DNA from 4 places in the Mycobacterium sp. ITM-2016-00316 genome. Region 1 is predicted to be linked to each of the others. Evidence: predicted binding sites of a transcription regulator. Region 1 holds the regulator's gene; each other region holds the start of a gene.
What was found. The regulator LexA, encoded in region 1, represses DNA repair genes until DNA is damaged. The targets are predictions, from matches to a motif close to CGAACANNTGTTCG.
Positions count from the first base shown of each region.

Region 2: the regulator LexA is predicted to act here: its motif matches at 4,445-4,458, upstream of C6A86_RS05805 (error-prone DNA polymerase).
Region 3: the regulator LexA is predicted to act here: its motif matches at 3,616-3,629, upstream of C6A86_RS26725 (HNH endonuclease signature motif containing protein).
Region 4: the regulator LexA is predicted to act here: its motif matches at 3,382-3,395, upstream of C6A86_RS17265 (DUF222 domain-containing protein).

Region 1 is NZ_CP134398.1:2,419,752-2,427,613, forward strand. It holds gene C6A86_RS11610 (acyl-CoA dehydrogenase family protein) at 1-604, shown strand, start outside; gene C6A86_RS11615 (hypothetical protein) at 721-2,766, shown strand; gene lexA (transcriptional repressor LexA) at 2,773-3,447, opposite strand; gene C6A86_RS11625 (hypothetical protein) at 3,480-3,926, opposite strand; partial or broken gene C6A86_RS11630 (organic hydroperoxide resistance protein) at 3,919-4,340, opposite strand; gene C6A86_RS11635 (MarR family winged helix-turn-helix transcriptional regulator) at 4,360-4,791, opposite strand; gene C6A86_RS11640 (LysM peptidoglycan-binding domain-containing protein) at 4,967-5,464, shown strand; gene nrdR (transcriptional regulator NrdR) at 5,539-6,000, shown strand; gene C6A86_RS11650 (PhzF family phenazine biosynthesis protein) at 6,002-6,700, opposite strand; gene C6A86_RS11655 (alpha/beta fold hydrolase) at 6,714-7,736, opposite strand; gene C6A86_RS11660 (proteasome assembly chaperone family protein) at 7,773-7,862, opposite strand, start outside.
Region 2 is NZ_CP134398.1:1,203,916-1,211,777, reverse strand. It holds gene C6A86_RS05820 (tRNA (cytidine(34)-2'-O)-methyltransferase) at 1-46, shown strand, start outside; gene C6A86_RS05815 (nitroreductase family protein) at 56-697, opposite strand; gene C6A86_RS05810 (TIGR03667 family PPOX class F420-dependent oxidoreductase) at 721-1,131, shown strand; gene C6A86_RS05805 (error-prone DNA polymerase) at 1,135-4,431, opposite strand; gene C6A86_RS05800 (hypothetical protein) at 4,606-4,989, shown strand; gene C6A86_RS05795 (HNH endonuclease signature motif containing protein) at 5,100-6,413, shown strand; gene C6A86_RS05790 (APC family permease) at 6,421-7,862, opposite strand, start outside.
Region 3 is NZ_CP134398.1:5,511,134-5,518,995, forward strand. It holds gene C6A86_RS26715 (acetyl-CoA hydrolase/transferase family protein) at 1-668, opposite strand, end outside; gene C6A86_RS26720 (FAD-dependent oxidoreductase) at 709-2,067, shown strand; gene C6A86_RS26725 (HNH endonuclease signature motif containing protein) at 2,162-3,472, opposite strand; gene C6A86_RS26730 (cytochrome P450) at 3,921-5,147, opposite strand; gene tgt (tRNA guanosine(34) transglycosylase Tgt) at 5,167-6,384, opposite strand; gene C6A86_RS26740 (lipoprotein LpqH) at 6,457-6,897, shown strand; gene C6A86_RS26745 (lipoprotein LpqH) at 7,015-7,530, shown strand; gene C6A86_RS26750 (DUF732 domain-containing protein) at 7,587-7,862, opposite strand, start outside.
Region 4 is NZ_CP134398.1:3,577,886-3,585,747, reverse strand. It holds gene C6A86_RS17275 (tripartite tricarboxylate transporter permease) at 1-1,354, shown strand, start outside; gene C6A86_RS17270 (universal stress protein) at 1,351-1,746, shown strand; gene C6A86_RS17265 (DUF222 domain-containing protein) at 1,749-3,377, opposite strand; gene C6A86_RS17260 (SCO6745 family protein) at 3,556-4,314, shown strand; gene C6A86_RS17255 (cation:proton antiporter) at 4,362-5,609, shown strand; gene C6A86_RS17250 (NAD(P)/FAD-dependent oxidoreductase) at 5,678-7,456, shown strand; partial or broken gene C6A86_RS29210 (type I polyketide synthase) at 7,559-7,862, shown strand, end outside.

The DNA of each region.
Region 1 (7,862 bases):
GGGCTTCTCCCTGTTGGTCGTCGAGCGCGGTATGGAGGGCTTCGAGCGTGGTCGCCACCTCGACAAGATCGGCCTCGATGCCCAGGACACCGCCGAACTCTCGTTCACCGATGTCAAGGTTCCGGTCGAGAACCTGCTCGGCCAGGAGGGGATGGGCTTCCTCTACCTGATGCAGAATCTGCCCCAGGAACGCATCAGCATCGCCGTGATGGCCGCCGCGGCCATGGAGTCCGCCCTCGAGCAGACCCTGCAGTACACCAAGGAGCGCAAGGCCTTCGGTAAGCCGATCGGCAGCTTCCAGAACAGCCGGTTCGTGCTCGCCGAGCTGGCGACCGAGGCGACCGCGATCAGGATCATGGTCGACGAATTCATCCGGTTGCACCTGGACCGCAAGCTCACCGTCGAGCAGGCCGCCATGGCCAAGTGGTACAGCACCGAGGCGCAGGTGCGGTTGGTGGATCGCTGCCTGCAACTGCACGGCGGCTACGGTTATATGCGGGAATACCCGATCGCGCGGGCGTTCCTGGACTCGCGGATCCAGACGATCTACGGCGGAACGACGGAGATCATGAAGGAGATCATCGGTCGCGGCCTGGGGGTCTGAGCGCCCCGACACGTTTCGGCGCAGGTCGCGATATCCCACGAGTTCGCCGTCCACTGACGCAAAGTTGACGAACGCGATACTTTCGTGTGGTTTTGCGCTACTTCGGGGAGGACCGAATGACCAGGCAGCGGACCCGGCTGGGCAGGCTTGTCGGCCTGGCGGCGACAGGGCTGGTGAGTGCCGCACTGATCGCGGGCACGGTGCTGCTGGCGCCACCGGTCGCGGCGACACCGGAAGGTGACGCCGACGCGGCGATCACCGCGGCCTGGGAGACCGGCGGCGGTGACGGAGGGCCACTGGGCCCCAAGGACGGTGGGGTCTACCCGGCCGGGGACGGCTTCGGGCAGAACTTCGCGTCGGGCAAGATCTTCTTCACCCCCGACACCGGTGCGCACATCATCACGGGCGCCATCCTGGAGAAGTACGAATCCCTCGGCGGCCCCGCCGACAGTGATCTGGGCTTCCCGACGATCGACGAGGGCCCGGGCCGTGCGGCCAACAGCCGCAACTCCACGTTCAGCGCGCCCGACCAGCCGGTCATCTTCTGGACCCCGGACACCGGTGCCCGGGTCGTCCGCGGGGCCATCAACCAGGCCTGGGATGCCCTCGGTGGTTCGGCCGGCGTGCTCGGAGTGCCCAGCGAAGACGAGACCACCAACGGCGACACCGTCACCCAGAAGTTCACCGGCGGTGAGATCTCCTGGGATCGCAAGACCAAGGCCTTCACCACGGTGCCGCCCGAGCTGGCAGGTCAGCTCGGGGCCATCGAGGTCCCCTCGGACGCCACCTCGTCCATCGCCGCCGCCCGCCGGGCCGCCGGCGGTGCGCTGGGCCCGCTGGGGGCCGAGGAGGGCGCGCAGTACGCGATCGGCGCCGACGGGGTCGGGCAGAACTACGCCGGCGGCAAGATCTTCTACCGCCCGGACACCGGGGCCAATGTGGTCACCGGTCAGGTGCTGGCCAAATACGAGAGTGTCGGCGGACCGACCGGGGACCTCGGGTTCCCCACCGCCAGTGAGGCCGACGGCGGGCTGACACCGCAGAGCCGGGTGGCGACCTTCGCCGCCGCGGACAAGCCGGTGATCTTCTGGACGCCCGATTTCGGTGCGGTGATCGTGCGCGGTGCGATGAACGCGGCCTGGGAGAAGCTCGGTGGGGCGACGGGTGAACTCGGTGCGCCGAAGGGCGATCAAACCGAGAACGGCACCGTCATCAGCCAGCAGTTCAACGGCGGGTCGATCTCGTGGGACAAGGCGACCAACACCTTCAGCACCGAGCCCGCCGGCCTGCAGTCTCAGCTCGCGGGCCTGGAGGTCCCCGGTGCGGACGCGCCGGAGGCGCCGGCCGACGCGCCGGGAGCCACCGGCGGCGGCTCGGGCAGCGGCGACAAGTGGTACTCCTCGCCGTGGTGGTGGCTGCTGGGCCTGATCCCGCTGGTGGGTGTGATCGCGCTGGTCGCCATCGCCGTACTGCGCAACCGGCGCCCCCGCGAGGATGACGAGTTCGGCGACGACCCCTACGAGCGCGGCTACGACGGCGGGTACGAGGACCGCTTCGAGTCCGGCTATCCCAGCCGGCCCGAACCGGCCGTCTACACGCCGCAGAGCCCGTGGGCGTCGGTGCTCCCCGGCGACACCGGCACCGGCAACGATTCCGGCGCCGCCGATGACGAATCCGGTGACGAGGACTACGAGTACGACGAGGAACCCGGCGAGTACGGCTCCGATGAGTACGGCTCCGACGATCACGACGTCGAGGGCGATGAGCTCGAGGAACTGCGTGCGCCGCAGGAGGAGCCGCTGAGTTTCGACCATGATCCGGATGCGGTCGACACCGCGCCCACGCGCATCGAAACTCTTCCCGAGACGTCGGCGGGGCAGTTCGATCCACCGACCATGGTCGTACCCGAGTACGAGCCCGATTTTCCCAGTGGCCGCCACGCCGCGATCCAGGACGAGGAGCCCGAGGACGCCGGCTGGACCTCGATGCGGCTCGCCACCGGTGACCGCTACCGCGCGCCGGAGGGCTATCCGATCAAGGCAGATACCAAGACCGGGCTGTACTGGGCTCCGGGTAGCCCGGGATATCGCGATACCGAGGCCGAGATCTGGTTCGCCAGTGAGGACTTCGCCCGGACGAACGGATTCGTCCGGGCGGACTGAGCGTCCTCAGATCTTGCGGATGACGGTGACGACCTTGCCGAGCACGACCGCGTCGTTACCGTCGATGGGGTCGAACGCCGGGTTGTGCGGCATCAGCCACACCTGACCCCGGGTGCGCTTGAAGGTCTTGACGGTGGCTTCACCATCGATCATCGCCGCGACGATGTCACCGTTGTCGGCGACGTTCTGCTGACGGATGACCACCCAGTCACCGTCGCAGATGGCGGCGTCGATCATGGACTCGCCGACCACCTTCAGCAGGAACAGTGACCCCTCGCCGACCAACTCGCGGGGGAGCGGGAAGACCTCCTCGACAGCCTGTTCGGCCAGGATGGGCCCGCCCGCGGCGATCCTGCCGAGAACCGGGACGAAGGTGGGTTCGGGCAGGGCGTCCGAGCCGGTGACATCGGTGGCCACGACCGGGGTCACCATTTCGTCGGAACCGCGGACATCCACCGCGCGTGGACGGTTCGGGTCCCTGCGCAGGTAGCCCTTGCGTTCCAGGGTGCGCAGCTGATGGGCCACCGACGACGTCGACGTCAGGCCGACGGCATCGCCGATCTCGCGGATGCTGGGTGGATAGCCGCGACTGGTCACGGAGGTGCGGATGACCTCCAGGATGGTGCGCTGACGCTCGGTCAGGCTGGAGCGTGCCTCAGGGGTTTCGGTGCTGTCGCTCATGGCGCCGAATGTAGTCGCCGACGCGCAGATAATCAAACATGTGTTCGAGGCGTGTCGGATCCGCCTGCGCCCCGCGGCACCGCCGTCGACCACAGTGCCCACGCGATCAGCACGGGCTGGAACAGCAGGCGGACGAACCGGCTGGTATCGCTGTTGAGACCGAAACCGTCGGCGTGGTTGACGAATTGCGCGATGTTGCCGGGGAAGATCAGCACGAAGAACGCGGCGAGTAGCCGGCCGACCAGCACACGGTCGCGCCGCAGCAGGGCCAGTCCGACGCCGAGGGTGATCTCGACACCGCCCGAGGCCATCACCACGCCGTCGGCGTCCATCGGCACCCACGTGGGGACCTGGGCCTGGAACTCCTCGCGCGCCCAGAACAGGTGACTGAAACCGGCGAAGATCATGGCGCCCGCAAGGGCCAGCCGCGCGATGGTGCGTGCCCGGGTGGTCGGCGGTGGGGCCGGAAGCTCACTCATCGGCCACCGTCAGGGTGACCTCGATGTTGCCGCGGGTGGCGTTGGAGTACGGGCAGACCCGGTGGGCGGCCTCGGCGAGCTGCTGTGCCGTCGCGTGATCCACGTTCGGCAGGGTGATCTGAGCTCGACGGCCAGGCCGAAGGCGCCGTCGTCGCCGGATCCGAGCACCACCCGGGCGCCGACCGCGGAATCGGAGACGTCGGCCTTCTGCTGGCGCGCGACCAGGCGCAGCGCGGAGTGGAAGCAGGCGGCGTATCCGACGGCGAACAACTGCTCGGGGTTGGTGCCCGCGCCCGAGCCGCCCATTTCCTTCGGGATGCTCAGTGCCACATCGACCTTCCCGTCCGATGTGCGTCCGTGTCCGTCGCGGCCCTCGCCGGTGGCGAGTGCCTCCGCGGTGTAGAGCGTCTTCATGGTCGGTCCTTTCGTGTTGTCACTGCAGGGAATCCAGGTGGTCCACCAGTCCGCGCAGCACGTCGCGCAGCGCCGCGAGGTCACCCTCGGAGGTGTTCGACGACCGCAGCAGCCGTTCGGGTATGCAGGCGGCACGCGCCTGCAATGCTCGCCCGGCGGGCGTCACGGTCACTTCGACGCGACGTTCGTCATCGGCGGCGCGCTGCCGGACCACCAGTCCGCTGTTCTCCAGCCGCTTCAGCAGCGGCGACAGCGTGCCGGAATCGAGGTGCAGGCGATGGCCCAGGTGCCCGACCGAACAGTGCTCTTCCTCCCACAGCACCAGCAGCACGAGGTACTGCGGGTAGGTGATGCCGAGTTCGTCCAGCAGCGGCCGGTAGGCCGCCGTGACCGCCCGCGACGCGGAGTACAGCGCGAAGCACAACTGGTCGTCGAGTCGGGCGGTCTGCACGCTGCAAGCGTATTGCACAATTAAATTGTGCGCAATTGAAATCGGCCCGAATCGCTTGTCGGTGGCCTCGTCTATCGTTTCGCAACAGTTCGATCACATGTTCTATTCATCGAACACATGATCGACTAGCATTCGAACACAGAAGCGAACGCCACCTACTCGGAGAGGCAGTCAGATGACAATTCTCGAAGCTCGGCCGATCACCCGGCACAGTGCCTATGCCCCGGCCCCCGCGGCGCAGCCGTCGACGGCCGCCGAGGTGTGGCCGTTGCCCCGCGATGTCGTGGTGCGCCGCCGCCGCGTGCAGCCGGCGCGTCGTCCGGGGGGTGCGCCACTGGGCCACCGCGGCACCGGCGTGCTGATGTCGCGCGCCTCGCGCCGGCGTCGCCCGATCACCCCCGGCGCCACGGTGCTGCTGGCGCTGCTGGCCGGCGGGATCACGTTGTGGCTCGGGCTGGTTGCACAGTTGGGCGGCCCCATCGAGGAGCCCGTGCAGATGCCCACCCGGCTGTCGGTGGTCTACGTGCAGGACGGTGAAACGCTGCAACACATCGCACACCGGGTGGCACCCGATGTGCCCACGGCCCCGGTGGTCGAGCGCATCCGCGAGCTCAACAAGCTCGAAACCGGCACGGTGCAGGCCGGGCAGACCCTCATCGCACCGATCGGTTGATGCCGCCCCGCTTCACCCAGGTAGGCTCGAAGACATTCGATCTCGTCCACCTGCGGTGCGGCAAAGGAGCGGTGATGCACTGTCCGTTCTGTCGTCACCCGGATTCGCGTGTCGTGGACTCCCGGGAAACCGATGAGGGCCAGGCCATCCGGCGTCGTCGATCCTGCCCGGAATGCGGGCGACGGTTCACCACCGTGGAGACCGCGGTGCTCGCGGTCGTCAAACGCAGCGGTGTCACCGAGCCGTTCAGCAGAGAGAAAGTCATCAAGGGTGTGCGCCGGGCATGTCAGGGCCGGCAGGTCGACGACGATGCGCTCAACCTCCTTGCCCAGCAGGTCGAGGATGCGGTGCGTGCCGCGGGATCACCCGAGATCCCCAGCAACGAAGTGGGTTTGGCCATCCTCGGGCCGCTGCGCGATCTCGATGAGGTCGCCTACCTGAGGTTCGCCTCGGTGTACCGGTCGTTCACCTCGGCCGACGATTTCGAGCGCGAGATCGAAGCGCTGCGCGCGCACCGCGTCTCCACGTCCGGCTGAATCAGTCGAGCCGCACCCCGGTGTCCTCGACGACCCGGCCGGCGATCTTCACCCAACCCGTCGCATCCCACCAGGTGCGGATCTCGGATCCCTTGCCCTGCGTGATGAGCAGGTCCCGGCTCAGATAGTCGGTCATCCGCACCGCTGCCGAACCGGTGGCCTCGTCCTCGGCGATCCCGAGCTGTGGCGCGAATGTCCGCGACCGCAGCGCTCCCCGCTCGCGGTCGGTCCACGCCCACAGGTAGTGCTCGGCATCGTCGGGGTAATCGGCCGGGTCGGCGGCGAGCACCTCGTCGATCGAAGCCAGGTCGTAGATGACCAGTTCCGGGGCCCAGTCCGAGCGCGCGCTGATCGCGGTCCATTCGCCGTCGGGTTCGGACAGATACTCCACCTGTACGAGGCCGGCCGGGACGTGCATGGTCCGGACCGGCGTGCCGCGCTGCTTGAGCCACCACGACGTGCCCACCGTCGGATGCCCGGCGAAGGGGATCTCGGTGACCGGCGTGTAGATCCGGACGTGCGCGCTGGCCGCGCCGGGCTCCGGGATGTCGATGAAGACGGTCTCGCTGTAGCCCAGTTCGGCGGCGATGCGCTGCCGGTCGGCCGGATCGACGGTCGCGGCATCGATCACCCCGAGCGGGTTGCCGAACTCGCCTCGCGAATCGGTGAACACCCGCAGAACGGTCACATCGACGGCCATACCCCGATGGTAGTCAGGTGGCGCTGCGCTCGTCGGCTCCCATCGCATCGAGCACGGCGACCCTGGTGCCCGGCGAGCCGGTGATCGCGCGTTCGCTGAGGCCCGCGCGCAACAGTCCGCGCAGCATCTCGTGGTCGTACTCGGCGGGAATCGTGGTGTCGACGAAGCGTTGCACCACATCGACGAATCGTTCGGCATCGTCATGGAACGGAAAATGCCCTGAGCCCTCGAAGATCTCGAGTGCCGAACCCGGCATCGCCGCGTGCGCGAGCCGGGCATGGCTGACCGGGATCACCGAATCGTGGGAACCCCAGACCAGTTGCACAGGAACGGATTCGGTCAAATAACAGCGGTCCAGCATGGTGACCACCTGGCCGCGCCAGTCGACCACCGCGCGCAGCGTACGGGCGAACGCCGCAGACGCGGTCGGCTCGGGCAGGTCGGCGAGCACTCGCAGCGCGTCGGGCAGATCGCGGCCCAGCCCGGTGGAACCGAGCATGGCCCCGCCGACGCGTCCGATGGCCTGCAGGGCCGGCAGCACCAGCGGCAGCCGCAGTAGCGCCAGCGCCTCGGTGGCCATCGGCAGCGCCGCGACGCGCAACGCCACATTGACGTCCTTGCTGACACCGCCCGCACCCACCAGGACGAGCCGGTCCACCAGCTGAGGGAACTGGTAGGCGAACTGCATGGCCACGCCGCCGCCGAGCGAGTGTCCGACAACCGTCACCCGGTCGATGTCCAGCACGCTGAGCAGATCGCGCATGCCGTTGGCGTAGGCGGCCACCGAGTAGTCGGCGCGCGGTTTGTCGGACTGGCCATGGCCCAGCAGATCCGGGGCGATCACGGTGAACCGCCGGGCCAGCATCGACTGCACGGTGTGCCAGGTCGTCGAGTTGTCACCGATTCCGTGGATCAACAGGATCGCCGGGCCCGAGCCGGCGACCCGGAACGCCCGCCGGTAGCCGTGAATGGTGCGGAACTGCAAGGTGGGCGAGATTTCCCGCACGCTGCGCAGGTTCGGTTTGCGATCGGTCATATCGGTCACTCCTCGCAATCCGGTAGCGGCGCTCGGTCAGGTGGTCTCGTCGCCGTCGGGGAAGCCCTCGCCGAACGTGCCGTCCGTCTGCTGGGCGAGGAAACGTTCGAACTCCGCACCCAGTTC
Region 2 (7,862 bases), 1.2 Mb from region 1:
CGCCTATGAGGCGTGGCGCCAGCAGGGGTTCACCGGCGCGGTGTGATCGGCAGGTCTACCAGGTGTCCCAGTGCGCGAAGTTCTCGGCGGGCAATCGTCCGGCCTTCTTGAAATCGGTGCCCTTGGTGTAGGCGATCGGGAACAGCCCGCCCTGGGCGTACTGATCGAACGGGATGCCGAGCACCTCGGCGGCCTGCTTTTCACCGTCACCGAGCAGGTGCAGCGTCGTCCACGCCGAGCCCAGCCCGCGGGACCGCAGCGCCAGCATGAAACTCCACACCGCAGGCAGCAGTGAGCCCCAGTAGGACGCGCTCATCCCGGCCGGTGCGCCGTCGGGGCGGCCCTCCAGGCACGGGATCATCAGCACCGGGGCCTTCTCGAAGTTCTCGTTGAGGTACTTCGCGGAATCGGTGACCCGGACGATCTGCTCGTCGCGAATGTCGCCGCGCTCCGGCTTGGGCAGATCGAGATACGGATTGGCGTTCGTCCGGTAGATGTCGGCCAGCGCCTTTTTCTTGACCGGATCCTCGACGAAAACCCATTGCCAGCCTTGAGCATTGGAGCCGGTGGGAGCCTGCAGCGCCAGATCGAGACATTCCAGGAGTACTTCGCGCGACACCGGTTTGTCGAAATCGAGCCGCTTGCGCACCGAACGCGTGGTGGTCAGAACTTCATCCGCGGTCAGGTTGAGTGTCATACCGCGAGACTACATTCGCGTGCATGACTGCAGACCTGACACCGGAAATCATCGAGCGTCTGAGATCCGACGATTACGGATGGCTGACCACCGTCGCGAAGTCCGGGCAACCGGTGCCCAAACTGGTGTGGTTCTTCTTCGACGGCACCGACATCGTGGTGTACACCGAGCCCGCCGCGGCCAAGGTGCGCCATATCCGCAACCATCCGCACGTGAGCCTGAACCTGGACTCCGACGGTAACGGTGGCGGAATCATCGTGATCGGAGGTCCGGCGCGGGTGGACGCCGAGGGCGTCGATCTGCGCACGGACACGCCGTACTGGGCGAAGTACCAGGCGGCCTCCGATCAGTTCGGGCTGACCGACACGATGGGCAACTTCAGCACCCGGCTGCGGATCACCATCGAGAAGGTGTGGACGACGCCCACCGAGTGAGCGTCACTGGAAGTCCCGCGACCGCGAGCGCACCTTCAGATCCATGGGGCTCATCCTGTCCGCGGCCACCGTCACCGCACCGGTGGCGTTCTGCACGATGCCCCGGATGACCAGCGCCGACGCCGTCTGCGCCAGCTTGCGATGACGCGCCCACACCCCGCGGGAGCACATCACGTTCACCATGCCGGTCTCGTCCTCGAGGTTCATGAACGTCACGCCCTGGGCCGTCGCGGGCCGCTGGCGGTGCGTCACCGCGCCTGCCACCAGCACGCGGGTGCCGTCGGGTACGGACAGCAGCTGATCGGCAGGCACGATCCCCATCTCGTCGAGCGTCTCGCGCAGGAACTGGGTGGGATAGCTGTCCGGGGACACACCGGTGGCCCACACGTCGGCGGCGGCCAGTTCCAGCGCGCTCATCCCGGGCAGCGGTGGGATATGCGAGGACGACCCCACCCCCGGCAACCGGTCCGGCCGTTCGGCGGCGGCCGCCCCCGCCGCCCACAGCCCTTCGCGGCGGGTGATCCCGAAACACCCGAGCGCACCCGCGGTGGCCAGCGCCTCGGTCTGCGAGACCGAAAGTTGCACTCTGGCCGTCAGATCCAGCAGCGTCGCGAACGGTCCGTTGGCCGTCCGCTCATCGACGATCCGCTGCGCCAGTTCATCGCCGATGTGACGGACGCTGCCTATCCCCATCCGCACGTCCAGGCCGTGGTTCTCACAGGTGGCGTGCGCCAGCCCGGCGTTGACGTCCGGGCCGTGCACCAGCACGCCGTGCCGGCGCGCATCGGCGACCAGCGACTGCGGTGAGTAGAAGCCCATCGGCTGGGCCCGCAGCAGCGCCGCGCAGAACACCGCCGGGTGGTGCAGCTTGAACCAGGACGAGTAGAACACCAGCGACGCAAAGCTCAGCGAATGGCTTTCCGGGAAACCGAAATTGGCGAACGCCTCCAGCTTCTCGTAGATCCGCTCGGCCACCGCCCCGGTGATGCCGTGACGGTCCCGCATCCCGTCGTAGAACCGGTCGCGGAGCCGCCGCATCTTCTCGGTGGACCGTTTCGAGCCCATCGCCCGGCGCAGCTGGTCGGCCTCGGCCGGGCTGAAACCGGCGCAGTCCACCGCCAGCTGCATCAGCTGCTCCTGGAACAACGGCACACCGAGGGTCTTGCGCAACGCCGGCTCCATCGACGGGTGGTCGTAGACGACCTTCTCTTCGCCGTTGCGCCGCTTGATATACGGGTGCACCGATCCGCCCTGGATCGGGCCGGGTCGGATCAACGCGACCTCGACCACCAGGTCGTAGAACATCCGCGGCTTGAGCCGGGGCAGGGTGGCCATCTGCGCGCGGGATTCGACCTGGAACACCCCGACCGAGTCGGCACGCTGCAGCATCTCGTAGACCGCGGGTTCGGACAGGTCCAGCCGGGACAGATCCACCTCGAGGCCCTTGTGTTCGCGCGCCAGGTCGATGGCATAGTGCAGGGCCGACAGCATGCCGAGGCCGAGTAGATCGAACTTGACCAAACCGATTGCCGCACAGTCATCTTTGTCCCACTGCAACACACTGCGGTTCTCCATGCGGGCCCATTCCACCGGGCAGACGTCGGCGATCGGGCGATCACAGATCACCATGCCCCCGGAGTGGATACCCATGTGCCGGGGCAGGTTGGAGATCTGGGTGGCCAGGTCGACCACCTGTTCCGGGATGTCCTCGACATCGGGTGAGTCGGCCAGGCCGTTCCACCGGCTGATCTGCTTGCTCCAGGCGTCCTGCTGCCCCTGCGAGAAACCCAGCGCGCGGGCCATGTCCCGGACCGCGCTGCGCCCCCGATAAGTGATGACGTTGGCGACCTGGGCGGCGTAGTCCCGACCGTACTTGTCATAGACGTACTGGATGACGTTCTCGCGCAGGTCCGATTCGATGTCGATGTCGATATCGGGTGGGCCGTCGCGCGCCGGTGACAGGAAGCGTTCGAACAGCAACTCGTTGGCGATCGGATCGACGTTGGTGACCTTGAGCGCGTAGCAGACCGCCGAATTGGCCGCCGAGCCCCGGCCCTGGCACAGGATGTCGCGCTCCCGGCAGAACCGGGTGATGTCGTGCACCACCAGGAAGTAACCCGGGAAGTCCAGCTTGTCGATGATGGCCAGTTCATGTTCGATCTGCGCGTACGCCTTGGGCGCCCGGTCCGGTGGGCCGTACCGATCCCGGGCGCCGTCGCGCACCAGTTTGCGTAGCCAGCTCGATTCGGTGTGCCCGTCCGGCACGTCGAACGGCGGGAGTTGCGGGGCGATCAGCGCCAGCCCGAACGCACACTGTTCACCCAGGTCTACTGCCGCCGTGACGATCTCGGGGCCGAACAGCCGAGCCATCTCCTCCCCCGACCGTAGATGCGCTCCGCCCAGCGGCGCCAGGTACCCGGCCGCGTCGTCCATCGAATTGCGGGCCCGGATGGCCGCCATCGCCATGGCCAGCCGCCCCCGCGACGGCGCCGCGAAGTGGGCACCCGTGGTGGCGACCACGTTCAGGCCGAACCGTGGCGCCAACGCGGCCAGCGCGGCATTACGTTCGTCATCGAGCGGGTGTCCGTGATGGGTGAGTTCGATGCTGACCCGGCCGGCACCGAACCTGTCCACCAGATCGGCCAGCGCCCGCTCGGCGGCCTCCGGTCCGCCTTCTGTAAATGCTTGTTGGACATGACCTTTCCGGCAGCCGGTGAGGATGTGCCAATGCCCGCCGGCGGCCTCGGTCAGCGTGTCGAAGTCATACCGTGGCTTACCCTTCTCGCCACCGGCCAGGTGTGCCGCCGAGATCTGGCGCGACAGCCGCCGGTAACCCTCCGGTCCGCGGGCCAGCACCAGCAGATGCGGTCCGGGTGGGTCGGGCCGCTCGGTACGCGGCACATTACTCAGCGACAGTTCGGCACCGAACACGGTGGACATGTCGAGTTCGCGGGCGGCTTCGGCGAACCGCACCACTCCGTAGAGACCGTCGTGATCGGTCAACGCGATGGCCCGTAGATCCAGCCGGGCCGCCTCCTCCACCAGTTCCTCCGGGGTGCTGGCCCCGTCGAGGAAGCTGTAGGCCGAGTGCGCGTGCAGTTCGGCGTAGGGCACCGATGATCCGGAACGTTGCACCCCCTCGGCCTGGTAGGCGCCGCGCTTGCGGGACCAGGCGGGACTGTCCCCACCGTCGCCGGGCGGCTCCAGCGGCAGGCCCGACCGGCGTGGCTTACCGCGCGGCCTGCTGTTGAGCACCCGCTCCATCTCGGTCCAGCTCGGTGGCCCGTTGTGCCAACCCATCGGCCAATCATATCGAACGTGTGTTCGATAGGTCCAGTGGCAACTGCCGATCCCCCGCATTGAGGCCCATTGGCCCTAGAGCACGCCATCGGTCCGGTCGCACACTTGACGTTGCTCGCGCCCTTGCGCAGAGGTCAGTCAGCAGCCAAGTCTGCTTACGGAGGGAAACCGACCATGACCGACACACCGGAGATCAGGAATGAGTCGACCGCCGCGGGGCCTGCGGTGGCCACGACGCCTCGACGCGACTACGCCGAGCATCGGCCCAATCGGCTCTACCAGACGTTGGCGTGGGTCGGCATCGTCAGCGGCGTCTTGTTTGTTGTCACAGTGATTTTCGTCGCCGGATTCTTCGCCGGTAGCGGATCCGGTGGCTACCACGGTGGGACCCGCGGCTACCACAGTGGCCAGATGGGACCGAACGGACCGAGGGAGGGATGCCCGATGATGGGGCCAGGCGGCATGATGGGGCCGAACGGCATGATGGGGCCCGGGAACATGCCACCGGGACGGCCGGCGCCGACCATGATGCCCACGCTTCCACAGCGCCCGTCATAAGAGTGCGGAGGACCCGAGGTCCGTCGGGGCTGCGGACGGTCGACGTCAGACGAATGTACTCCGGAAAGTTCGTCCGGTTACTTGTCGGACTCCTCTTCTAGAATCGTGGTATGCCGCCGCCGACAACACCTTTCGCCGCACACGCACCTCGGGTGTCGCGGTTGGAGGTGCTGTTCGAGGAGATGGCGGAGTTGACCGGGCAGCGCAATGCGATCGATGGCCGGTTGGTGGAGATCGTCGCCGAGATCGACGGCAGAGGCACCGATGACGGGAACTCGCTGTGGGGTGCGACCGGATGCCGATCGATCGAAGCGCTGGTCGCCTGGAAGGCCGGTATCTCTCCTCGCAACGCCGAAACTATGGTCGCCGTCGCCCATCGCATTGATGAACTCGAACACTGCGTCGCAGGGTTGCAGGAAGGTCGGGTGTCACTCGATCAGATCGGGGTGATCGCTGAAGGCGGTGGCCAGGGCTGCGATGAGCATTATGCCGAGTTGGTGAAGGTCGCCACCGTCGTCCAGTTGCGCACCGCGGTCAAACAGGAACCCCGGCCTGAGCCCGAGTCCAAGCCCGAACCCAAGCGCAAGATCACCAAGATCGAGAACGACGATTCCACCACGTGGCGGATCACCCTGCCCAAGGTGGAGGCCGCGAAATTCGAGGCCGCCCACCAGTCCCACCGCGACAAGCTGGTCGCGGACTGGAAAAGCGACCACGACACCGCAGACAGCATTGATCCCGAGGACGGCTGGGCCCGTGACGGCGACGCCGAGAGCGTGGTTTCTGAGCAGGCGCCCCCGTTCCCGGACGCGGTCGATGGGTTCATGAGTTTGATCGAGGCCGGCTGGGACAGCGACGTGCAGCGCCGCCCGCACGGCCAGCACACCACCGTGGTCATGCACCTCGATATCGAGAAACGAGTCGCCGCCCTGCATCTGGGACAAGCGCTGTCCGACGAGGACCGCCACTACCTACTCTGCGATGCCACCTGTGAGGTGTGGTTCGAACGCAGTGGCCACCCGATCGGTGTCGGTCGGGCCACCCGCACGATCAACCGCCGGCTACGGCGGGCCTTGGAGCATCGCGACCAGACGTGTGTGGTGCCCGGCTGCGGAGCCACCCGCGGCTTGCACGCCCATCACCTGGTGCACTGGGAGAACGGCGGGCCCACCGAACTATCAAACCTGGTGCTCGTCTGCCCGTTCCACCACCGACAACACCACAACGGCGGCATCACCCTCACCGGGCCCGCCGAGAACCTGAAAGTCACCGACGAAGCGGGCGACGTGTTGACCGACGCGTCGCTAGCCAGACCACCCACCGCACCACCACCCGATGTGGAGCCCTGCCCCGGACCAAAGGGCGAACGCGCCCAATGGTGGTGGTACACACCCTTCACGCCACCACCGACACATACCAACTAGCTCTTGGCTATTCCTTCAGCGCCGGCGTCTCCCGCCGCAGCGTCTGGCCGGTGAAAAAGTCCGGCCGCTGCGCGCGCATCACCAGCATCAGCACCGCGCCCAGCGCGAGGATCCCGAACCCGATGAAGAACACCAGGCCGATACCGCCGATCTCGGCACCGCTGCCGTTCTCCGGGTTCATGCTCTCGACGATCGAGATGACGAAGACGGCCGCCAGTATCAGTCCGCCCACGAGCGGAAAGAGGAATTTGAACACGATGTTGTGGACATTGGCGAACAGCTCCCGGCGGAAGAACCAGACGCAGGCGAACGCCGTGATGCCGTAGTACCAGCAGATCATGATGCCCAGGGCGGCAATGGTGTCCCACAGCGCGTTGTCGGACAGCAGCGTCACCACGGTATAGAACCCACCGGTGACCACGCCGGCGACCACGGTGGAATAGACCGGCGTCAGGAAGCGCGGGCTCACCTCGGCGAAGCGGGTGGGAAACGCCTTGTAGGCCCCCATCGCGAGCATGGCCCTCGCCGCGGGCAGGAAGGTGGTCTGCAGGCTGGCCACCGACGAAGCGAACACCGCCAGATACAGCAGCGGCCCGAACCAGTGCCCCAGCACCGGGTCGGCCAGCGCCCCGAACACGTTCTCCGAGTTGTCCGGATTGCCCAGCCCCAGGCCCTCTTCGCCGACGCCGGCGTACATCATCACCGCGACAGCGATCAACAGATAGGTGATCAGAATCGATGTCACACAGAGCAACCCGGCCCGGCCCGGCACCTTGGTCGGGTCCTTGGACTCCTCACCCAGGGTCAGACAGGTGTCCCAGCCCCAGAACGCGAAGATGGAACCGGTCAGGCCGATGGCGAACACCGCCATCGTCAGCCCGGTGAACGGGTTGAACCAGTCGAGGTCGAAGCTCAGCCCGGCCGGCGCATCCCCGCGCCCCACATGGACGAACGCCGTGATGGCGAATGCCATCAGCACCACCAGCTGGAAACCCACCAGCACGTACTGCACCCGCTCGCTGGTGGTGATGCCCCTACTGGCGATCAACGTGGCCAGCGCGATGAATACCAGTGTGGTGATGATGTTGACGAGTTTGTTGCCCGCCAGATCAGCGATGCCCGGTTGGTTGACGACCCGGGCGATGAGCAGATAGAAGAACTCGACGGCGATGGCGGCCAGGTTGGACAGCACGATGATCGAGGCGACCACCATGCCCCAGCCGCACATCCAGCCCACATATGGTCCGAATGCCTTGGTGGACCACGTGAACGACGCCCCGCAGTCCGGGGTGCGGGAGTTGAGTTCTCGATAGGCGTAGGCGGTGAGGAACATCGGGATGAACCCGGCGATGAAGATCGCCGGCATCTTCAACCCGACCGCCGCGACGATCACGCCGATACTGGCGGTCAGCGTGTAGCCCGGTGCCACGCAGGAGATCCCGAGCATGG
Region 3 (7,862 bases), 2.9 Mb from region 1:
GCGATCTGGTTGGGGATCGAGCCGATCCCGGTCTGCAGGGTCACCCCCGACGGCATGTAGGCCACGGCGTTCTTCGCGATGGCCCGGTCGACGTCACTGGGCGGTGTGTCACCTCCAGGCAGCGCGAGCGGCGCCTCCGAGGATCGCGCCAGGATGTCGATCTCGTCGACGTGCAGGGCGTGCCGGTGATCGCCCATCCCGTAGGTCCGCGGGAACGCATCGGAGGCCTCCACAATGAGCAACCGGTCGGGATCTGCGCCGGCACGCCGCAATTCGTCGACGGTACCGCCGGCATGCAGGGACAGCGAACACCAGCCGTCGGCGTCCGGCGCCGCGGTGACCGTCGTCATCACCCGCGGTGACTGCCGCTGCAGCAGCGGACCGAAGCGCCGGAAGTCCGCGGGCGCGAACTCGACGTCGGCGCCGCCGTCGCGGAGCGCCCGGTCCAGCGGGCCGTAGAACCCGGACAGGTAGTGCACTCCCTTGCGGGTGAACAATTCGGTGAGCACCGCCAGCAGTGCGCCGTAGACCCGCAGATCGGTCCAGTCGTCGCGCTCGCCCAGCGCCCGCAGGAAAGCCGGCGGCTGGCCGGGCCCCAACGGAATTCCCAAGGTGTCGGTCGCCTGCAGCCGCGCGGCGGCCCGCTCGGCGGTGAGCTCGGTCGGCATCTGCCCGACGCTACGCGATCATCGTGAGAGGGTGTCGTTCATGGCAAGCGATGAAGCGGACGTCCTGATTATCGGTGCCGGGCTGTCCGGTCTGATCGCGGCCCGCACGGTGCTGGCGGCGGGGCTCACACCGCTGATCCTGGAGGCGGACACCCGCGTCGGCGGACGCATCCTCACCGAGGATCTGGCCGGTCTGCCGATGGAATTGGGCGCGCAGTGGATCGGCGATACCCATCACCGCATGTTCGCGTTGGCCGCAGAACTCGGTGTCGAGACATATCAGCAGTACGACGAGGGTGAGACGTCCTACGAGCTTGCCGGCACGGGAGTTCTGCGCGGCAACGATTTTCACGACCGATTCGGCGATGAACTGGCAGAGCTGGAGACGGTGCTGCGGCGTCTGGACGAGCTGTCCGCCGAGGTATCACCGGCGACTCCATGGACCGCACCGCACGCCGCCGAGTGGGACGCCATCACCGCGGGCGCTTGGTACGACACACAGGGTCTGTCACCGGTCGCGCGCACACTGCTGGAGATATGCACCGTCGGGATCCTCGCCGTGCCGACGGTCGAAGTCTCCTTCCTGCATCTGCTGTTCACCATCCAGACCTGCGGGGTGACCGCCGAGCTGTTCGCCGAGTCCGAGGGTGGCGCGCAGACCACCCGGTTCGTGGGCGGGACCGCCCAGATACCCCAGCGGCTGGCAGCGCTGGTCACCGACCACCTGGTGTTCGACGCCCCTGTGCAGCTGATCGAGCACGGCACCGATTCCGTCGCGGTGCACTGCCGCGGCGGGCGCACCGCGCGCGGGCGCCGCGTGATCGTCGCGCTCTCACCGATGCTGGCCGGCCGCATCATGTACGACCCGCCACTGTCCGGGTATCGCGATCAACTGACTCAGCGAATGCCGAATTCAGCCGCCATGAAGGCGTTCTTCGTGTATGACGAACCCTTCTGGCGGACAGAAGGACTCAACGGGCAGCTGATCTCCGATATCGGGCCCGCCCGGATGTCGAATGACACCTGCATCCAGGGTGACGGCCACGGTGTGATCCTGCTCTTCCTTGAGGGCGAGCAGGCCCGCACGCACGCGCACTGGTCAGAAGCCGAACGCCGCGAGGCGCTGATGGCCGAACTGGTGCGGCATTTCGGGGATCGGGCGGCAAAACCGCTGCACTACATCGACGGGGAATGGGGCAACCGACAGTGGACCCGCGGCTGTTACAACGCCAACTGCGGTCCGCTGGTGTGGACCACCTACGGACCCGCGCTGGCCGAACCGATCGGCCCGATCCACTGGGCGTCCACCGACACCGCAACACAGTGGAGTGCCTATATGGAGGGTGCCGTCGAGTCCGGTGAACGGGCCGCCGCCGAAGTCATCGCGGCGCTCACCTGAGTGCCGCGAGTCGCTGGCCGCAGTTGGGGTTGGCGTCCCTCCGCGGATCGGCCGTCCGCGCGGTTCACTGTTCAGTTGTCAAGGTGCGCAAGAGTTATGCGGCGGTAGGCAGATCGGTCATGGTGCGTCGGGCGTGGGATCTCAGGTGCGCCGGTTCGGGGCCGGCCGGGTCATGCGGTGGGATGAACCAGGGGTGGCGGTCGGCGCCGAGGTAGACCTGCCAGCCCCCGTGGTGGATCGCGGTGTGGTGCAGTCGGCACAGCAGCACCCCGTTGTCGATGCTGGTGCGCCCGCCGCTGCTCCAGGGTTGGATGTGGTGGGCGTCGCACCAGGACACCGGCCGTCCGCAGCCCGGGTGGGCGCATCCACGGTCGCGGACGGCCAAACCTTTGCGGATGGCGGGTGTGAACAGTCGCTCGGCGCGCCCGACGTCCAGTGGTGCGCCGGCGTTGTCGATGGTCACCGAGGTCAGGGTGCTGTCGCAGGTGATGAGGTCGGCGGTGCGGGTGCTGACGGGCCCGCCGAATCCGAGAATGTCCACGCCCGGTGCTGCGGCGGGGCGGGTGAGGGTGACGTGCGGGAGCACGCCCCCGCTCATCGGGCGCTGCGAGCTCGACAGGTAGGTGCGCATGATCTGTCCGAAGGCGTCGGCGCGGCGGCGCCCGGTCGGGCGTGGGTCCGGGGACCCGTCGGGCAGCGGGATGGGCCGGCACAACGGGTCCAGCGCGGTGAGCAGTTCCTCTGCGGTGAGTGCGTCGAGATCCAAGCTGGCCGCGACCCGCCCGTCCTCGGTCTGCACCACGGTCATGTCGTTGAGGTCGGCGTTTTCGGCGACCGGCACCGCCCCGTCGTCGACAGGCTGGGCCGCCGCTCTGTCGATGGCGATCGCTCGGGCCTTCTTGGCCACCCCGGACGGGGTGGTCTCGATCATCAGCGTCGTCACCACGCCCGCCCGGTCTTCCTCGGACAACGCCACCCGATTGTGGATGTGGGCGACTCCTTTGCCGATGGCGTCGGCGAACTCGATACCGACCCCACCGAGGCGCTGCAACTGCGTCAACGCGGGCAGGGTGTGTGCCGCCCGGCCCACCCGCGCGGCCCGGTACGCCGCACCCGGCGCCACACCCAGACTGGTCAGCAGATCGGCCCCCGTGCGCAGGTGTTTGCGCGCCGGGATCCCGGCCCGCTCCGTGGCCGCAACCGCCTGGGCGATCACATGATCGAACAGATTGCGCAAGGTCACCGCGGCCGCCAGCACCGCCAACAACGGCTGCTCATCGATCACCCGGCGCGGACTGTCGAGTAGATGAAACAGCGTGCGATCGGCGTCGTCCTCGGGTGCAGGTACCGGGGTGAGGTCATCGATCAGCGCATCAATGAACGTGTCGAGATCAGTGGCGTCCATAGGGATACCGACTTTCACAGAAGGTGCCCAACGGGCACGATCAGTCACAACGGTCCGCACAGCCCGAAAGGGGCCATCGAACCTCGCGGCGACCGGAGTCGCGGTCTGTGCTCACCGAGTGGTGATGGGAGCAACGTCGCTTTCGAACTCGTGTTCGATGCTACGCCGAATCAAGGCCCCGCGCAAGGGAAATTCTGAGGACATCGGTGACAGTTCGAAGGCTCTTGGTGGTGACACTTCTGCTTCAGGGTTCCGGTGACGGCTGTCAATGAACCATCGATCCCAGCATCCGCCTGGCGATCTTGGAGTGGCCTGATGGCGCTCCCCGCGGGGCCGTCTCAACTTTCTTGCGTCGAGCACGCCATCTCCCGGAAGTCGTTCTACGCGTTACGCAAACGGGTGAGGGCCGACGACCAGATCTTCACCACCGACCCGCACCATGCAAGGGCTATTGCAAGGCAACCGAAAGCGTAGCCAGCCCCCGCAGGGTGACATTCGGCTTGTACACCGGCTCGGCGGACAGTCGCGCCCGCGGGAATCGCGCGGTCAACTTCGACAGCGCCACCCGGCCCTCCAGCCGCGCCAGCGGTGCACCCAGGCAGAAATGCGGGCCTAGCCCGAAGGACAGGTGGCGCAACGATTCCCGGCCGGGCCGGAACCGGTCGGGTTCGTCGTACATATCGGGATCGCGTTGCGCGGCGGCGAGTAGCAACAGCATGGTGTCGCCCGCCGCGATATCGACGTCCCCGATGCGCATGTCCGCTCCGGCGATCCGCATGACCAGCTGGACCGGCGGATCGAACCGCAACGTCTCCTCGACGATCGCACCCGCCAGTTCGGCATCGGCGGCCAGCGCCGACCAGTGCTCCGGCGTCCGCAACATCTCCTGCGCCGCATTGGCGATCAGGTTGACCGTCGTCTCGTGTCCCGCGATGAGCAGCAGATTGCAGGTCGCGACAATCTCGTCCGCGGTCAGCTGATCGCCGCCCTCCTCAGCGGCGATCAGCGCCGAGATCAGGTCCTCCCGGGGGTCCGCACGCCGCTGCTCGACCAGCTCACCCAGGTACTCGCGCAACCATGCGCCGGCGTCGAGGCGGGCATCGGCCTCCGGGTCGGGGGCGCCGGTGATCGACATGATCGGGTCCAGCGCCTGTGCCACCAGGGCAGCGGCACTGCTGAACCGCGATTCGTCCTCGACCGGCACACCGAGCAGTCGACAGATCACGGCCACCGGCAGCGGGTAGGCCAGCCCGGAGATGAGATCGGCCGAGCCGGCGTCGGCCATCGCGTCAAGTAGTCCGTCGACCGTGGCGGCAATCTCGGGCTCCAGCGCCCGCACCACCCTCGGCGCGAACGCCTGCTGGGCGAGCTTGCGCAGCCGAGTGTGATCCGGCGGGTCCAGGAAGAGGAATCCGGGTGTGTTTCCACGAGGCGGCACCGCGCCGGACGCCAGTTGTCGTTGCACGACAGAGGATTTCATGCTGTCGCTGCACGAGTCCGGATGCCGCAGCACCTCATCGCAGTCGGCGAAGGACGAGAACACCGTCATGTTCGATTCCGGCATGAGCAGCGGTCCGAGCTCACGGATCTGCGCGAACAGTGGGTAGGGGTTGGCCCGGTTGACGGGGTCGAGCATCTGGAGCAGCAGCATCTGCGGATCCGCAGTACTTGTCATCTCCTTATTCTACAAACGTCTAAGAGGCCCGCGGGCTGCCGTAATACCGGCCCAGGACGTCGGCCTGCAGCTCGTCGAACCGGCCGTCGAGGATCGACTGCCGGATCCGGTCGACCAGCCGGACCGTGAACCGCTCGTTGTGGATCGTGCACAACGTCGAGGACAGCATCTCCTTGGCCTTGAAAAGGTGATGGATGTAGGCCTTGGTGTAGTTCGCGCAGGTGTAACAGTCACATTCGGCATCGATGGGCGTGAAGTCGCGCTTGTAGCGCGCCCCGGTGATGTTGAACCGGCCCGTCGCCGAGTAGACGGCCGCATTGCGCGCCACCCGGGACGGGGACACACAGTCGAAGGTGTCCGCGCCGGCGGCGACCGCGGCAAACAGGTCGTCGGGTTCGCTGATGCCGAGCAAATGTCGCGGCTTGTCGTCGGGCAGCTCATCGGTCACCCAGCCGACGATGGTGGCCAGATTCTGCTTCTCCAGTGCGCCACCGATGCCAAACCCGTCGAAACCGATATCGGCCAGACCGCTGGCGGCCTGGCGGCGCAGATCCTCGTACTGCGCACCCTGCACCACCCCGAACAGCGCCTGATACGGCTTGTCATGGCGCACCTCGGTGAGCCGGCGATGCTCGGCCACACAGCGCACCGCCCAGTCATGGGTGCGGCGCACCGACTGTTCCTGATAACTGCGGGTATTGACCAGCGTGGTCAGCTCGTCGAAGGCGAAGATGATGTCCGCCCCCAGCTGATGCTGGATCCCGATGGACACCTCGGGGGTGAACCGGTGCGAGGATCCGTCACGGTGCGAGCGGAACGTCACCCCGTCCTCGTCGACATGGGCGAGGCGTTCCTTGCCTTCGGCGATGACATCGTCGGCCTGCACCCGGGTGGTGTCCATCGACAGCACCTTCTTGAACCCGACACCCAGTGACATCACCTGGAAGCCGCCACTGTCGGTGAACGTCGGCCCCGGCCAGTTCATGAAAGCGCCCAGTCCCCCGGCCTCGTCCACCACATCGGGCCCCGGCTGCAGATAGAGATGGTAGGCATTGGACAGAACCGCCTGTGCACCAAGGTCTTTCATGGTTTCCGGCAGCACCGCCTTGACGGTGGCCGCGGTGCCGACCGCGATGAACGCCGGGGTCTGGATATCACCGTGGGGCGTGTGGATGGTGCCGACCCGCCCGGACCGCCCGGGCAGTTCGGCCTGTACCTCGAAGAACGGCTCACTCACCGGGACATTCAACCAAGACGACATTCAACAAAGACACAGTGGCCCGCCCCGCTCCGGCCGTACATTCGTTGCATGAGAATCGGAGCGTTGGCCCTGATCGCGGGGACCGTGGCAACGTGCGCGGCGTGTTCGTCGGAACCAAAGGCCGCCCCACTGCCCGAGGGCGTGCTCGCCGCAGGCACCGCACAGATCACCGTCGACGGCCGCGATGGCGGCACCACCCACGAGGTGCAGTGTTCGTCGATGGGCTTCCAGACCGCCATCACCACCGGCAACCGGACCTCGGGCACGACAGCGCTGGTCTCCGGCGGCGACGAGCTCACCGCCGAGTCCGTCGGCATTCGTGACCTCGCCGGTTTCACCGGCAGCTACAACGCGGGTCTGGGCGAACCGCCCGCCGAGGTCACCATGACGGGCCCGACCTTCGTCATCTCCGGAACGGCGACGGGCTTTCGCACCGACGCGGCCAGTTTCACCGCCGACGGCACGTTCATCCTGCGGGTGTCGTGCTGATCGGTCATGGCCAGACGACATTTTCGCGCAATTCGATGACTACGGGTCCGGCGGCGCACATACTGCTGAGGTTCATCCGGCGATCTTGATTGATCGCACAACCTAAGGAGATCAGTGGTGAAGCGTGGCTTCGTAGTTGCCGTGAGTAGTGCGGCGCTCCTCATCGCCGGCTTGTCCGGCTGTTCCTCGGACGACAAATCCTCATCCAGCAGTGCCTCTTCGGAGACGAGTGCAGCCGTCACGTCGGAGGAGACGGCAGCATCCGCAACCGAATCGCCCACCGCCGCCACCGGGTCGGGTACCACCAGGGTCGTCATCGACGGCGCAGAGCAGTCCGTCAACGGCAGCATCGTGTGCGCGGCCATGGGCGGCAACGTCAACATCGCCATCGGTGAGGCCACTACAGGCATCGCCGCCGTCGTCAGCGAGGGCGACGCCCCCACCGTCACCTCGGTGGGTCTGGGCAACGTCAACGGAGTGACCCTCGGCTACGCCGCCGGTGCGGGTGGCGAGGCGAAGGCCGAGAAGGACGGCAACACCTACAAGATCACCGGGACCGCCACGGGCATCGACATGGCCAACCCGATGACACCGGTGAACAAGCCCTTCGAGATCGAGGTCACCTGCCCCTGACCGGGGTCAGACGAGCGACGGCGGCATCCTTGTCCGGGGGTGCCGCCGTTCTCGTCTCAGGCGGTGTAGCCGGCGGCCGATTCGCGCAGCTGCCAGATCTGCGCCGGGCACAGCTCATTGACCGCCTGATTGATCAGGTATCCGGCCTGGTAGTAGTCGCTGGTGTGGAAATCGACCTTGAGCTGGTCGACCAACTGGGCATAGGGCATCTTGGCGGCCACCCGGTCACAGACGGTCTGGCCGTACGCGATCGCCACGTCCCCGTTGGGGAAGTTGTACCCGGGCCGCACGTGCACGTTGACCAGATAGGCCACCACATCGGCGCCGGCCGC
Region 4 (7,862 bases), 1.2 Mb from region 1:
GTTCGCCGGCATCTTCTACGGCGGCATGTACGGCGGGTCGACGACCTCGATCCTGCTGAACACGCCGGGTGAGTCGTCCTCGGTGATCACCGCGCTGGAGGGCAACAAGATGGCCAAGGCCGGCCGCGCCGCGCAGGCGCTGGCTACCGCGGCCATCGGGTCCTTCGTGGCGGGCGCCATCGGTACGGCGCTGCTGGCCGCATTCGCGCCGGCGATCTCCCGGTTCGCGGTCACCCTCGGGGCGCCGTCCTATCTGGCGATCATGCTGTTCGCCCTCGTCGCGGTGACCGCGGTGCTGGGGTCTTCGAAGATGCGCGGCGTGATCTCGCTGCTGCTGGGCCTGGCGATCGGCATCGTCGGCATCGACTCACTGACCGGACAACCGCGGGCCACCTTCGGTCTGCCCTTGCTGGCCGACGGCATCGATATCGTCGTCATCGCGGTGGCGGTGTTCGCGCTCGGTGAGGCGCTGTGGGTTGCCGCGCATCTGCGGCGCCGTCCGGCCGATGTCATACCGGTGGGCCGGCCGTGGATGGGCAAGGAGGACTGGAAGCGGTCCTGGAAGCCATGGCTGCGTGGCACCGCGTACGGGTTCCCGTTCGGTGCGCTGCCCGCCGGCGGCGCGGAGCTGCCGACCTTCCTGAGCTATATCACCGAGAAGAAGCTGAGCAAGCATCCCGAGCAGTTCGGCAAGGGCGCCATCGAGGGTGTCGCCGGGCCGGAGGCGGCCAACAATGCCTCGGCCGCAGGCACTCTGGTGCCGATGCTGTCGCTGGGTCTGCCGACCAATGCGACTGCGGCGGTGATGCTGACCGCGTTTGTGTCCTACGGTATCCAGCCCGGTCCGACGCTGTTCGACAAGGAACCGCTGCTCATCTGGACGCTCATCGCGAGCCTGTTCATCGGCAACTTCCTGCTGCTGGCGCTGAATCTGCCGCTGGCGCCGCTGTGGGCCAAACTGCTGCGCACTCCGCGGCCGTATCTGTACGCGGGCATTCTGTTCTTCGCCGCGCTCGGTGCGTTCGCGGTCAACCTGCAGCCGCTGGATCTGTTGCTGCTGTTGATCTTCGGATTGATGGGCCTGATGATGCGACGGTTCGGGCTGCCGGTGCTGCCGTTGATCATCGGGGTGATTCTCGGGCCGCGTATCGAACGGCAACTGCGGCAGAGCCTGCAGCTCGGCGGCGGTGACTGGGGCAACCTGTTCACCGAGCCGGTCGCGATCGTCACCTATGTGCTGATGGCACTGCTGTTGCTCGCACCCTTGGTGCTGCGACTGTTCAACCGCAGCGAGGAGAGTCTGTTGATCGTCGAGGACGACAAGGATCAGAAAGCGAAGGCGTCGCAATCATGACGATCGTCATCGGATACACCGCCGACCAGTTCGGGCAAGCGGCTCTCGAACACGGGATCGCCGAGGCGAAGCTGCGCAACACCGGCCTGCTGGTGATCAACTCGACATCGGGGGAGTCCTATGTCGACTCGCGTTTCGCCGATGCGGCCCAGGTGCACGATGTGGAAGCCCGGTTGGCCGACTGCGGGGTTCCGTTCGAGCTCGCCCAACCGGTCGGCGTCGACGCCGTCGAGGAGCTGTTGACGGCCATGGACCGCCCGGAGGCCGAGCTGCTCGTCGTCGGTATCCGGCACCGCAGTCCGGTGGGCAAGTTGCTGCTCGGCAGTGTCGCACAGAAGCTGATCTTGGAATGCCCGAAACCCGTTCTGGCGGTTAAGCCTTCCGAATTCTGACCTCATCCGTCATCGTTCCGTCCGTCGGTATCGGGTGGTGGGAAGAGTTCTTCGGGGTGGAAGTGGTGGTTGAGGGTGTCGGCGCCGGTGTCCATCAGTGGTGGTGGGTGCCAGTGCACGCGGCCGGTGACGGGGTCGATGGTGTTGGTCCAGCCCAGTTCGGCGAGCTGGTTGTCGGGTCCGCAGCCCAGGCCGAGGTCGGGTGCGTCGGTGAGTCCGCCGTTGTTCCAGCTGGGGTTGGCGTGGTGGGCCTGGCAGCGACATGCCGCTTGGGTGCAGCCGGGTCGGGTGCAGCCGCGGTCGCGGTTGTAGAGCAGTAGGCGTTGGGCTTTGGTGGCCAACCGTTTGGAGCGGCCCATGTAGAGCGGTTCGGCGGTGTGGTGGCGGTAGACGATCAGGTAGTGGTGGGCGTGTTCGGCCAGCCGGATCAGATCCCGCATCGGCATGAGGGTGCCCGATCCGGTGACCGCGATCCCGGCGCCGGCTTCGAGTTCGCCCAGGGTGGTGGAGACGACCAGGGTGACGGGTAGGCCGTTGTGTTGCCCGAGGCGCTTGGACATCAGGGTGTCGCGCAGGACCGCTTTGATGGCGTCGTGGTTGCGTTGGGACTGAGTGCGAGGGTCGCGCAGAAACTCGTCGGGGTCCCACTTCACCGGTGGGCCGGCGGTGTCGCACACCTCGGGTTCGGGTTCGGATACGTCGGACATCTCGGGTTCGGGTTCGGGTTCACCGTCACTATCGGCGCCGGCCTTGTCCTCGGGCTCGGCCTGGCCCCGGGCCGGCGGCTGGGGCTCCACACCCTCGTCGTCCACACCCTTGTCGTCCACACCCTCGTCGTCGACAACCGCGTCGTCCGCAGCGTCGTCGTCCAGTGGGTTGGGCACCGGATTCTGCTGGGGTTGCTCGTCATCGGGGTTGTTGATCCCGGGTCGTGCCCAGACGTCCAGGATGGTGCGTAGGTAGGCGGCGAATTCGGCGTCCACCCAGCCCGACACCTTGGCCATACCGTCGACGTCCTGGGGACCGATGCTCAGCCCGCGCCGGTGGCGTGCCGGGTCGGGGCCATCACCGTCGGGGTTGATCAGAGCCAGCGCGTGATCGGCGGCCTTCTGCACCGTTTCGGGGGTATTGGTGGTGGCGATATCGACCAGTGTGGATTCCAGCTGCCCGCGCGCGGTGGCATCCAGGCGGGCCGAGGCCTTGTTCAGCGTGGTGCGGATGATGGCGATGTGCCCGCTGGTGATGGCCCCGGCGGCCAGCGCGGCCGCGCACGCCGCCAGTACCGGTTCCAGGACTTCGCCGGTCATGGTGTGCCGGGGCCCGAGGTCGCGGGCGGCGGTGATGCGCCGGGCGGCTTCGGTGGCGCTGAGGCGGTCGCGGGTGGTCAGCACATCGGTCCAGGTTTTGCCGCCGATCTCGTGCGGGGTGGCCCGGTCCATCAGGGCGGCCAGGATGCGGTGATCGACGGCGGTGTCGGCGCGGGCCTGCTGCTCACGCTCAGAGAGCAGGCCCAGCAGTTCGGCGGTGTCGAACATGGTGAAGTCGGCGTCCAGCAGCGCTTTGACGGATGCGGCGCGGTCGGACAGCGCGTGTTGCACCGTGTCCCGGCCGCCGGCCACATCGCTGTTCATGACTCGAACATACGTGCGACCACCGACAAGAAACCCGAAAAAGTGACCGGTGTGATCAATGGGTCCAAAGAAAATTCTGGGACTGGACTGTCGCTCGAAAGTCACTGACAGCCGGGCACTTTCATGCCCATCCTGTTGACGCGACCGCGGCGTTGCGGGTGGGCGCTAGGGTTCGTCCATGACCAATCCGGATCTCACCGAAGCCACCGCCACCGCGGGAGCCGCCATCGAACAAGCGGTGGCGGTCTTCATGCTGCATCCCCAGACCTACGGCGAGAGTGTCGCCGCCGGCTACCAGAATCCGCTGGCCGGATACGTGGCCGGGCGGGGTGGCGTGCTGGGCGAGGTCACCGGCGCGACCGTCAGCGCGGTCTTCGCGGTCTTCGAGCCCAACGGCCTGTCGGCCATGTGGGATGAAGGTGTCGCCGTGCGCGGCGCTGCCGGTGCGTCCCAGGTGTATTGGCAACAGGCCGCCGAGTTCGGTCGCACCTATCTGGTCGGCGCGGAGGGGCTGGACCGTATCGCAGCGCTGGGGGAGAAGCTCATCGCGATAGCGCCGATCGCCGCCTCGCCCTTGTTCGCGGGCTGGCGGGCCATGCCGCTGGCCGACGACGCGCCCGCCCGCGCCTTGCAGGTGATGTTCGTATTGCGGGAGCTGCGGGCCGGACTGCACTTCAATGCGCTCAGTCTTTCGGGTGTCGCTCCCATCGAGGCGCACATGCTCAACAAGGGCCCGCGCTACGCGGCGATGTTCGGCTGGCCCGAACCGTTCGCCGACGGCGCGGACAAGAAGGACCGCTACGCCGAGGTCGAGCAGGCCACCAATCGCCGGATGGCCGAACTGGTCGGCGCCGCGCTGGATCCTGTCGAGGCCATCGAATTCGCGGACCTGACAACGGCGGCACTGGCCACCCTGAAGGCGAACGTTCCGCGTTGAGCAGTCCCGTCGCGCAGGCGATCCCGATCGACTGGTTACCCTGACGCATGCCCGCGGAAATCGCGATCCATTTCTTCCTCCAGCTCACCGTCATTCTCGCCGCATGCAAGTTGGCCGGACTGGTTGCTCAACGAGTGGGGCAACCGCAGGTCGTCGGCGAGATGATCGCTGGTGTCGTGCTGGGACCGTCTCTGCTGGGACGAATCGCCCCTGATCTACAAGGCGACCTGTTCCCGACCGGGACGCCGAACCTGGTGCTGTACACCGCCGCGCAGGTCGGGTTGGTGCTCTATATGTTCATCATCGGGCTGAACTTCGACGTCGAGCACGTCCGGCAGCGGGCCGGTACCGCGGCCGCGGTGTCCATCACCGGCACGGTTGCGCCGTTGGCCATCGGTGCACTGGCCGCGATACCGCTGCTGAGCGCCGGTGGTTTTTTCGGGGACGGCGTCACGCTGGGGATGGCCATGATGTTCCTCGGGGCCTCGATCGCCATCACCGCGTTCCCGATGCTCGCCCGGATCATCTTCGAAAAAAAGCTGACCGGAACGTCTTTGGGCACGCTGGCGCTGGCGTGCGGCGCGACGGCAGATGCCGTCTCGTGGTGCATCCTGGCCGCCGTGCTGGCCATCCACCGCAACAGCCCGATGCTGGCGGTCATCGCAATCGGTGGCGGTCTGCTCTACACCCTGGTGCTGCTGACCATCGGTCGACGCGGCCTGCGGCCCCTGGGCAGGATGGCCGAAGACAACCAGGGTGTCTCGCCGTCGATGCTCAGTACCGTGCTGATCCTGTTGATGGCCTGCGCATGGTTCACCGACATCATCGGCATCTACGCGATCTTCGGGGCCTTCCTGCTCGGCGTGGCGATGCCGTCTGGGTTCTTCGCCACCAATCTCACCGACAAACTGGAGCCGCTCACCACCAAGCTGCTGCTGCCCCTGTTCTTCGTCTACTCGGGTCTGAACACGCAGATCGGGCTCGTGAACACCCCGGCGCTGTGGGCGGTCACCCTCGGTCTCATCGTCGTCGCCGTCGTGGGTAAGGGCGTGGCGTGCGCGGTGGCGGCGCGGCTGAGCAAGGTGCCCATGCGCGAGTCGGTGGCGCTGGGTGCGCTGATGAACGCGCGCGGACTCATCGAGTTGATACTCCTCAACATCGGGCTCGAAGCCGGGATCATCACCCCCACCCTCTTCACGATCCTGGTGATCGTGGCGGTGGTGACCACCCTCATGACGTCACCGATCTTCGAAGCGGTGTACGGCCGTCACCAGCGTGTTGCGGCGAGTGTGTAGCGCGGGTTGCTGTTCTGCCCCCTACCGTTTCACGGCTGAACTCCACTCATTGTGGGTATGTTGAATTCATGCGGCCCCAACTCTCGCGACTCGATGCGCAGGCCCGGGCGGCCCTCGCGCGCAAGATCAGAAGCCAGCTGCCCGCGGCCGATGTTCCATCGACCGACCACGATGTGGCGATCGCCGGCGGCGGCATCGCAGCCATGGCGCTTGCGCTGGAGATCCGGAACGCGCGTCCGCAGACGCGCATCCTGATCGTCGAGCCGCACACCCATCCGGTGTCGGAAATCACCCATACCGTCGGCGAATCGACGGTGGAGGTGTCCGCGCACTACCTGCGTGATCGGCTGGGCCTCGGTGAGCACCTGCAGACGGCGCACATTCGCAAGATGGGCCTGCGAATGTTCTTCTCGCACGAACGCAACAGCGATATCGCTGCCCGGATGGAGCTGGGAGGCTCGACGTTCGTCCCGCTGGTCACCTATCAGATCGATCGGGGGCGGTTGGAGAACGAGCTGCACACCCGTTGTCTGGCAGCGGGTATCGGCTTCCGGCGTGGTCGCGTCGCCGGCGTCGCCCTCGGTCGTGACAGCAGCTCGCACACGGTGTCCGTGCAGACCGATGAAGAACGCACGGACACCACGGCCCGGTGGGTGGTCGACGCCTCCGGCCGGAGCCGGACGCTGCCCCGGCAACTGGACCTCAAACAGCCCAACCACCATCACTGCAATGCGGCATGGCTGCGGGTGGCCACCGAGATCGACATCAACGGCTGGAGCGACGACCCCGACTTCCACAGCCGTCTTGTCGAGGGCAACCGGGCCATGTCGACGAACCATCTGATGGGGGAGGGCTACTGGGTCTGGCTGATCCGACTGGGCTCCGGGGCCACCAGCGTCGGTATCGTCGCCGACCCTGCGCTGCATCCGTTCGACGGGTTCAACACGCTGGCCAAGGCCAGGGCGTGGTTGCGTGCACACGAACCGCAGTGCGCAGCGGTGCTGGACCAACATGAGGACCAGATCAGGGACTTCCGGGTCATGAAGAAGTACAGCCACGGCGCCACCAAGATCTTCGACGGTGCCGATCGCTGGTGCCTCACCGGAGACGCCGGCGTCTTCCTCGACCCGCTGTACTCATCCGGTCTGGATCTGGTCGCGATCGGCAACGGCCTGATCACCGACATGATCGTCCGCGACCTGGGCGGCGAGGACGTGCTGGCCCGTGCCCAGGTCAGCGACACACTGTTCCGGTCACTCACCGAGATGTGGCTCGCGGTGTATCAGGACCAGTACGTGCTGATGGGGACGCCTGCGGTGATGTCGGCGAAGGTCGTCTGGGACATCGCCTTCTACTGGGGATTCATCGGCCTGCTCTACATGAATGATCGGTTCGTGCGCATCGCGGATGACCCGGAGTTCGTGCCCCAACTGGAAGGCCTCATCGCGCTGAGCAATCGGGTTCAGCGCTTCTTCCGTGAATGGGCCGCGTTGGAGGGCCGTGGACCCGAGGCCGAGAAGGCCACGGTGCCCTTCCTGGACCTGTACGCGCCCCTGAACTTCATGGTGTCGCTGCACGCCGCGATGGTGGAACCCAGCCCGGACTTCGGTGCTCAGTTCGACACCAATGCTCGGTTGCTGCACCAGATTGCGGGTCAGCTTGTCGAGACGGTGCTGGCGGCAAAAGCCGTGGTGTTCGAGGACGATGAGGTCATGCGCCAGGTGCAGGCCTGGCAACGCGATCCGTTGCTACGCGAAGTGCGGGCGATCTACCGCCGGGATCAGGAGATCGCTCCCATCAGCGCCGACTGGATCGTCACCGGATCGCCGGTCCTGCAGCCGAACTGAACCCGACCGCATCAGCACGAAATTCATCAGTCCGGGATCCCATCCATTGTCGCTGCGGCTACGAATACCTCGCGAAGTGTGTAGCGCGACGAGAAAGTGCCGATGCCAGTGACCGAACCACTGCCCATAGACCGTGAACCGCTGGCGATAGTCGGGATCGGATGTAGATTCCCCGGCGGTGCCGATTCGGCGCAGGCCTTCTGGCGGCTGCTGTGCGATGAGGTCGATGCCACCGGTGACGTCCCTGCGTCACGCTGGGATGCGGGGCGATACCACGACCCGAACCCGGCGAAGATGGGCAAGGTCGTCACACGCCGGGGCGGGTTCCTGTCCGAGATCGACCAGTTCGATCCCCAGTTCTTCGGCATCTCGCCGCGCGAGGCCCATTCCTTGGACCCGCAGCAGC